DNA from 2 places in the Halomonas sp. Mc5H-6 genome. Region 1 is predicted to be linked to the other one. Evidence: predicted binding sites of a transcription regulator. Region 1 holds the regulator's gene; the other holds the start of a gene.
The links. Region 1 encodes FNR, which switches genes on or off when oxygen is low (the NO sensors DNR and NnrR bind a similar motif). Its sites were predicted from a motif close to TTGATNTANATCAA; they were not measured.
Positions count from the first base shown of each region.

Region 1 (4,398 bases):
CTCACTGCAGGCTTTGAGCGCGCACGAAGGATGCCCCAAGAGCGGCGGCTTCGTCAATCAAAATCGTCTGATCAAGCCCCGATGCGCGACGCGGCTTGAAGTCGTGGTCGCCATCGGTCAGCCAGGCCACGCGAGCGTTATCCGGTAGCGAATACCCCGTCACTTCATCACGGCTCCCCAGCGGGTCGCGCTCCCCCTGGAGAATCAGCGCCGGCACCTGAACCCTCGACCAGTGCGCCAGGCGCAGCTTGTCGGGCGCCTTGGGCGGATGAAAGGGATAACCGGCGATCACCAGCCCGGGGCAGGGTTGCTCGCTTGCCAGCATGCTCGCCACGCGGCCACCCATGGATTTACCCCCAAGCCACAGCGGCTTGACCGTTAACGGCGCCAGGCATGCATACCAATGCGCCAGCTCAGCAACGCTTCGGTGGATGGCGGGCGGTGGGCGGCGTTTGCCCGTCGCCTGCATTTGCTGCATGTAGCCCAGGTCAAAGGTCATCACCTGCAGCCCTCTTCCCGCAAGGGCCCTGGCAAACTGCTGCATAAAGGCTGACCGATGCCCGGCGCCTGCTCCATGAGCGAGCAGCAGGCAGCCTAAGTCTGCCTGACCATAGAGCCTGAGAGGCCCCAGACCTTCCCGCCAAAAACAGCCTTCGGCCTGCTCGGCGACCGCGTCGGCCAGCGCTTGCTGGCTGACGACTTTTTCCTCTGGCCATTGCGTGTCCAAACTCACGCTCTCCTGTTATGTGCCGTTTGCTGCTAACGGGCGTTTCCTTGACGTGGCTCAACGTTGCCGTGGGCGGCACTCGCTACCATGGTGCAAGACTCAGCCTGGAGCCCTGCCTCATGCCTGCCCCCATTCACTCAGCTCAATCAGCGCCGGGTAATCCACTCGCGGCGGCGGTGTGGGACGCTGACCGCCTCCATCGCTATGCGAGAAGCGGCCCGCGCTATACGTCCTACCCGACCGCGCTGTCCTTTGACCCATCGTTTACCGCCGACGATTTCAGCGCGGCGCTGCAACGCAGTAACCAGACCCAACGGCCGCTGTCACTTTATGTGCACATCCCCTTCTGCCGCAACGTCTGCTTTTACTGTGCGTGCAACAAGATCGCGACAAAAAACACCGCGCTCGCCGCGTCTTATCTCGCGAGGCTCGACAAGGAAATGGCGCTGACAGCGCAGAACCTGGATACCCGACGCCCGGTGGAGCAGCTCCACTGGGGCGGTGGCACGCCGACGTTTCTGACCCTCGATCAGATGAGCGAACTGGTGGATAAGCTGGATGCCCACTTCGGGCTTTCAGACGATCCTGAGCGCGACTACGCCATCGAAATCGACCCTCGCGAAGCCGATGTATTGACGCTGCGTCATCTGCAGTCACTGGGGTTCAATCGGTTGAGCCTGGGCGTGCAAGACCTCGACCCACAGGTTCAGCAGGCGATCAACCGCCCCCAGCCGCGGGCGCTGACCGAAACCTTGATGGACGAAGCCCACCGCCTGGGCTTCCGTTCGTTAAATCTCGACCTGATTTACGGCCTGCCACGCCAAACCGCCGACAGCTTTGCGCAAACCCTTCGCCAGGTCATCGAACTGAACCCCGCACGCCTGTCGGTCTTCAATTACGCCCACCTGCCAAAGCGATTCCCTCCGCAGCGACGGATTCTTGATGCCGAGCTGCCCAGTCGCGACGAAAAGCTGGCGATGCTGCGTACCACGATTGCAATGCTGACGGCTGCTGGCTACGTGCATATCGGTATGGACCATTTTGCCCGGCCCGACGACAGTCTGGCCATCGCCCAGCGTCGCGGTACGCTGCAACGCAACTTTCAAGGCTATTCCAGCCACGCCCAATGCGACCTTATCGGCCTTGGCGTCTCCGCCATCTCACGCCTGGATGACAGCTACGCGCAAAATCACAGCCAGCTTGGGCACTACCAGGCGGCGATCGATCAGGGGCAACTGGCCACACAACGCGGCATACGGCTATGCCGAGACGACCTGATCCGGCGCGATGCCATCGAACGGCTAATGTGCGATATGCAGCTTGACCTATCGACGCTCAGTGAGCGCTGGCAGATCGCGCGCGGCTATTTCAAATCAGTTTTAAGCGCACTGGAGCAGGCGCAGCACGATGGGTTGATCGATATCCGAGAACATCGACTCGAGGTGACGCCTATCGGCCGTCTGTTGATACGCCACCTGGCCATGGCCTTTGATGCACGCTTGCCCTCTGAGGCCAGCCATCATTACTCAAATATTGTTTAGCGGTTGTTATTCATGGGCGCCAGCTTCCATAATGAGGTCATGCCATCTCTGTTGGAGACTCTTATGCTGGACGCCACGCATCGGCGGCGCGCCGCCCTGCACGAAGCACGCTGCCAGACCTGCAGCTTGAGTTCGCTGTGCCTGCCGCTGGCACTGGAGCTTGAGGATATCGATCAGTTCGACGCGATCATCCAGCGACGCGCGCCACTCAAGAAAGGCGAGGCTCTATTCCATCAGGGGGATGCCTTCAACAGCGTCTATGCGGTGCGCTCCGGGAGCCTCAAGCAGATCACCAGCGAAGGTGGCGGGCATGACCAGCTGACCAACTTTTACCTCCCCAGTGAGCTGGTAGGGCTCGATGCGATCGATGAGCCGCACTACCCCGGCAGCGTGATCGCCCTGGAAACCACCACCGTGTGCGAGATTCCCTTTGACCGCCTCGACCGGCTGTCTGAAAAGCTACCCGAGTTACGCGGCCAGATATACCGCAGCATGAGCAAGGAGCTGCGCAATGACCGGCGCATGATGCGCCTGCTATCGGCCAAGACCGCTGATCAGCGATTGGCGACCTTTCTGGTCACACTTTCCGATCGTTTTCGCCGCCGTGGGTACTCGCCCTACAGCTTCCGTCTTTCCATGCCCAGGGCCGACATCGGCAACTACTTGGGCCTGGCCGTCGAGACCGTCAGCCGGATTGTCAGCCGCTTGCAGTCGCAGGAGGTGGTCGCCGTTTCCGGTCGTGAGGTACAGATCCTCGACATGGCGAAGCTGCAGCGGCTCGCCGAAGAAGAAGGTTGCTAGCCAACGTTAAACGCCTGAATACGCCCGGCTAGCAATTCCGCCTGCTTGGCTTCCAGCCCGGCAAAGTCGAACAGGTCACGGTCAGCCAGCTGTGAAGGCGCGACGTTGGTGACCGCTTTGAACATGCTTTCCAGACGGCCAGGGTGTTTCTTGTTCCACTCGGCCAGCATCTCCTTGACCACCTGCCGCTGCATATTGGGCTGGGAGCCGCACAGGTTGCAGGGGATAATGGGAAACGCCATCAGGCGCGCGTACTCGGCAATATCCGCTTCCTTGCAATAGGCCAGGGGCCGGATGATGATATTCTTGCCATCGTCGGAGAGCAGCTTGGGCGGCATCGATTTCAGACTGCCGCCGAAAAACATGTTCAAAAACAGCGTTTCCAGAATATCTTCCCGGTGATGCCCCAGGGCGATCTTGGTCGCACCGATTTCCTCGGCAAAGCCATACAGCGACCCGCGCCGCAGGCGCGAACACAGCGCGCAGGTGGTTTTGCCCTCGGGGGTTTTCTCTTTCACCACCGAGTAGGTATCACGTTCCAGAATATGGTAATCCACCCCGCGTTGCTCGAGATAGGTCGGCAGCACATGCTCGGGAAACCCCGGCTGTTTCTGGTCCATGTTGACGGCTATCAGCGAGAAGTTGACCGGCGCATTGCGCTGCAGGCTCAGCAGCATCTCAAGCATGGTGTAGCTATCCTTGCCACCGCTCAGGCAGACCATGACGCGGTCGCCTTCGTTAATCATGCGATAGTCGATAATCGCATTGCCCGTTTCGCGGCGAAGCCGCTTTTGCAGCTTGTTGAACTCGCGTTTTTGTTTGGCATCGTGGGCTTCCGAGGCGTCAGCCGCGTCGGATAAGCCGGGTGCCGCGTCGGCAGTCGCCAACGCCGGGTCAAAATGAACAGGATCATGTTGCATGGTAATCGCACTGCCGATGGTAAAAGAAGCAGCCGTTATTCTAGCAACTCCCAGCGCAATGACCCAATCGCAGGCCGCTATGAAACAGTATCCACCTCGTTACGCTGCAGGCGAAGGTACAGAAGCGCGCTGGCCGTGGCGTCTTCCAGCGCCCGCTGGGGCGTCTTGCTGGGCACTTGCCAGCAGTCAAGCGCACGCGCCAGCTCGGCTTCCTGTTCCGCCTGGGGATGTAGTCGCCGCAAATGGCGCTGGTGCAGCCTGGTGACATCCACCCGGGCATTGGGCAGCCCAAACCCCAAATGATCACGCAGCGCCTGCTCAAGCGGGGCGAGACGCTGATCGAGCTGCCAGCCAATGATTGGCCGATTGCCGATAAACTCAACCAGCGAACGCAGACTTTCAATGTTCA
Region 1 covers NZ_JAMXSI010000002.1:108,894-113,291, reverse strand. The annotation lists gene NH395_RS03940 (alpha/beta fold hydrolase) at 2-733, opposite strand; gene hemN (oxygen-independent coproporphyrinogen III oxidase) at 847-2,268, shown strand; gene fnr (fumarate/nitrate reduction transcriptional regulator Fnr) at 2,332-3,069, shown strand; gene ttcA (tRNA 2-thiocytidine(32) synthetase TtcA) at 3,066-3,989, opposite strand; gene NH395_RS03920 (DNA polymerase III subunit epsilon) at 4,067-4,398, opposite strand, start outside.

Region 2 (4,398 bases), on a different contig from region 1:
CAGGCCAGCAGACGATAGCTCACCGGCGCCAGCGGCATTGCCGTGGCCAGATGGTCGATGAAGTTCTCGACATCTATCTCTTCGCTTTCTTCACCCTCTTCAACTTCGATGGTCATACCCGCCAGGGAGGTCGCCTGCCCTTCGGTCACCCCGTCACCATCAAGGGTCAACGTCAATTTCAGTCCGCCTGGTAAGCCCGGAAAGACTGGGCCGAACGGCACCTCAAGCCAATCCATCTGCAGGCCATCGGCGCTGCGTGGCAGATCTTTGGTGACTTCAATCATGGACATGAATCCCGAGGCGCCGTGATCGTGCCCTCCATGCTCATGCCCACCATGATCGTGTTCTCCATGATCATGGCCTGAATGTTCATGTTCTGAGTGGTGGTCAGATTCGCTATGTTGATGATCGTGGCCGTGCCCGGAGCCCTCTTCTGAGGCGCCCTCATCTTCCGCGTCCTCACGGGCTACCAGATCCATACCGCACTTGGGGCAGCTTCCAGGCTCGTCCCGAACGATTTCCGGGTGCATTGGGCAGGTATATTCGGCCGCTGCATTTTCGTGCGCGTGTTCCTGTTGGTGCTCGTTACTGTGCTCGTGATCATGGCCATGATGATGTTCATGGTGGCCCTTATGATCTTGATCATGGCAATGCTCGTGCTCGTGCTCATGGTCATGCTTGTGGCCATGGTGCTGGTGTTCGTGATCATGCTGGTGTTCATGATCGTGGTCGGGCGTGGACTCCCCTGCCTCTCGGGCTACCAGGTCCATGCCGCATTTGGGGCAGCTACCCGGCTCATCCTCGACAATTTCTGGATGCATGGGGCAGACATACTCAATCTTGGCGTGCAGGACATCGGCGTCGAACGCCTCCGGCGAGGCTACAAAGGCACCGTCAGCGAATGCACGTTGTAGTCGAACTACGGCTTCGGTCAGTCCCTTTTGCGAGAGACCTGCAGAAATATCGGCACCAGGTAAAGTTGACGGTGTCTGCCCGCCTACGATGAGAATGGCACGCGGCCGGGGCATCTGCGCGTAGAGCACGGCCACGGCGTCGCCCATTTTCTCCGACAGCTCTCCAACAATCATGAGCACGCTTGCATCGCGAGGCGTAGTACTGGTTCGCATGCCTGCCGCTGTCACGTCCAGACCATGCGCCAGGGCAATCTCAGGCCCGGGAACGATCAGACAGCCCAGATTACGCGCCAGGGCCCGAGAAACCAGCTTCTGCAGCACTGAGGGCCGTTTCTGTCGTGCGCCCGTTATGTTTATTGCTGAATCAAAACTCATTGCCGCCTGAAAGCCCCCTGGCTCCATCCGTAAAGCAGGCCAAGAAAGAGAATCGCCAGAAACACGCCCATATCAAGCAAGGCAACCAGCCCTACTTCCTTGTAAACCACTGCCCACGGGTACATGAACGCCATCTCCATATCAAAGGCCAGAAACAGCAACCCATATCCGTAGTAGCGGGCGTGATAGCGCCCCCATACCGGATCCCGCGACAGAGCTCCGGAACTCGCCGGCACATCCTTGCCCGGCTCCTGACGTGTCAGGCCTATCGCGCGGGCAAGCGAATACAGACAGAAAACGCTGCCTACGACGCCAATCGCCAGGGCCAGCAGTAAGCTGTATTGCTCCAAAAGAGTCATCATCTGACCTCCTGATTAATCAACCAAGCATGTCCCGCACCTAAGTCGATGACCACCGAGAGTCGAAAAATAGTAGAGCACCCGCAAGCTATGCGCCGTGCCTGGGAGAATAGCCCGACCCCACTGATAGCATTATAGAGGGTTTATGTCCCTGATCCGTAAACGCGAATACCTCGTAAGGCTCGTCTTGCGGCCTCGGTGTACACGGTGTATCAATCGCAATACCGGCTAAACCAGTACCGTCGATATCCGGTTTTTGGTCAAACAGTGCCATCACAGCTTCCATCGGCACATGGCATCACTCCTAATTCACAAAGTGGTACTCACCAAGGCTTATTGCTGGCCATGGTGGCTTGGCATGTTTCCCTTCATCTGTTGTCGCTGCTCGTCGGTCAACAGGTCCTGCATCTGATTATGCATGCTCACTTTATCGGCCATCATGTCGCCATGTAGGTTAGCCATTTGACCGTGCAGCGCTTTTACTTCCTCCGGATCAGGCCGCTCGGCCTGCATGATTATCATCATGTCATCACTCAGGTTCATCATTTCGCCCATCCGCTCCAATTGAGTAGAGCGATGTTCCTGGCGCATCTCGCGCATCGAGCTCATTTGTTCGTCGTCGAGTATGCCGGACATGCCGGACATCGGACCCATACCACCCATCATGGGGCAAGGCATCATGCCACCTTGGCCTCCCATCATCATGCCAGGACCCATGCCGCTTTGGCCGCCCATCATACCGCCCTGACCTTGGGCGCCTTGGTTCATGCCTTGAGCGAAGGTGGCGCTGCTTGTGGCACCAAGGCTTGCAGCCAACGCAATGGCAACGATCTTCTTATACTTAGCCATATCAATTTCCTCTCATCGTGTTGCGGGTCGAGAAGTCGCCTTACTCCAATAAAAATGGAAGAAGACAGAGTTAACTTCCGTTATAAGCCTACAACCTATAGGTAGCCCGCAGGTCAAAGAGAAACCAAACCCGATACCTCAATATTGTCACAAGTCAATTTTTGTCGACCGTTTTGAAATCTGTTTCAGGTTGATATGTTATAAAAAACTAGGCGACTTCAGATAACTACGGCGTGTAATTTCAGTTTAAATTCAGGTTAACGGGCTATTTTTGGGGTAACGAGGGCATATAACCATCGACAAACAACCGTTACCTCTTTACCCCCGGAAGTGCTATAGGAGTGCCTATGAGTCAAAAAACTAGCCGTCTGCTGATGATGTGGATACCGCTTGCCGGGTTTGTCATTTTGGTGGGTTACTTGATGGGAACAGATCACCACTTTCACCTCTTTCAGGCCTTACCTTTACTTTTTTTGGCAGCCTGTCCATTGATGCATTTTTTTATGCATCGACATCACGGTGGGCACGGCGATAAAGCAGATAAGGAGTGAAACACCCTTTAAATCATGCGGGGGGATCATTATGAAACCGAAACATCAAGAGCATCGCTTAGGCGTTTCCGAAAACACATTAGTGACTCGGAATTTAAAAATCCAACGCCATGAGCGTGAGCGCATCGACGACGCAATAGCGGATATCGATCAGCTTTACGGGATGGATAAGGTAGTCTACGACGAAAAACACAGGCATATCTGTCTCGCTTACGATGCGCTGCGGCTATGCATTGATGATGTCGAAAAGATCCTTATACGCCATGGGATCGAGGTCAGCGCTGACCGATGGAACCGCTTCAAGGAAGAGTATTACCGCTTCGTCGACCAGAACGTTAAAGACAACGCCAAGAAAGAGCCTTGGAGTTGTCATTAAAACGCAGTCTTTCGTTAATCGGTACTGTAAAAAAAGGGGCAACGTGGTAACCATCGCCGTCGGTGGTAAGGCTCTGTGTCAGGTGGCCGTGGCTGATACCCTCAAGCAGGAGTTGGTAGCAGCCATTCGCGTCATGCATGACCTCGGGCCTCCACGTCGTGATGATGATCACCGGCGCCAACGAACGCGCCGCCATCAGCCTGTTGCACCCGATAATTGGTGTTATCGACATGACCACCAGCTCGCTGTCGGTGATCAGCAACTCTTTGCTGTTGAAGCGACGCAATGCACGCGAGCAACCCGAACGACCCAGCTACAAACTCAATGTCATATCTCATGACATGATGCTCGTCGCGTGAAAGAGGCATTCGGCCAGAGCAAGCAGCTCAATGGGGCTCGACGCATTCAGGCTACACTGGCGACCGATGGTCACCCATATGATATCAAAACGATAGGTGCCAGTATGCGGCGCCAGTCGTAGGTGCCAAAGGCTGCCCGCAAGTTCGTCGTCACCACAGACAGCGACCATAGCTTGCCTGTGTCGCCCAACTTATTGGAGCAGAACTTTGTGGCAACCGCCCCGAACCAGAAGTGGGCCGGTGACATCACGTACCTGATGAGCTCTGAAGGTTGGCTGTATCTAGCCGTCATCATTGACCTGTATTCGCGCTCTGTCGTCGGCTGGTCCATGAATACCAGGATGACGGCAGACCTACCTGGTCTGCGATGCGCTGGAAATGGCGCTGTGGCGACGCAATTTCCGCATCGGGGTGATCTGTCACAGTGACCATGGAAGCCAGTACTGTTCACGCGCCTACCTGGATCGGCTGCGAACGCAGCAGTTGCGTCAAAGTATGAGCCTTAAAGGCAACTGCTGGGAAAACGCCTGCGTGGAAAGCTTCATCCATTCAATGAAAGTGGAAGCAATCCACTACGAGCCGATAAATTTGCGATGTCTAAAAAGGAGAATCGTC
Region 2 covers NZ_JAMXSI010000006.1:15,491-19,888, forward strand. The annotation lists gene NH395_RS10045 (heavy metal-binding domain-containing protein) at 1-1,235, opposite strand, end outside; gene NH395_RS10050 (NADH-quinone oxidoreductase subunit A) at 1,286-1,651, opposite strand; gene NH395_RS10055 (hypothetical protein) at 1,982-2,497, opposite strand; gene NH395_RS10060 (DUF2933 domain-containing protein) at 2,845-3,048, shown strand; gene NH395_RS10065 (cation transporter) at 3,080-3,424, shown strand; gene NH395_RS10070 (hypothetical protein) at 3,562-3,783, shown strand; partial or broken gene NH395_RS10075 (IS3 family transposase) at 3,777-4,368, shown strand.
Region 2: a site for FNR is predicted at 2,642-2,655, ahead of NH395_RS10060 (DUF2933 domain-containing protein). Genes of this name have one in related genera too.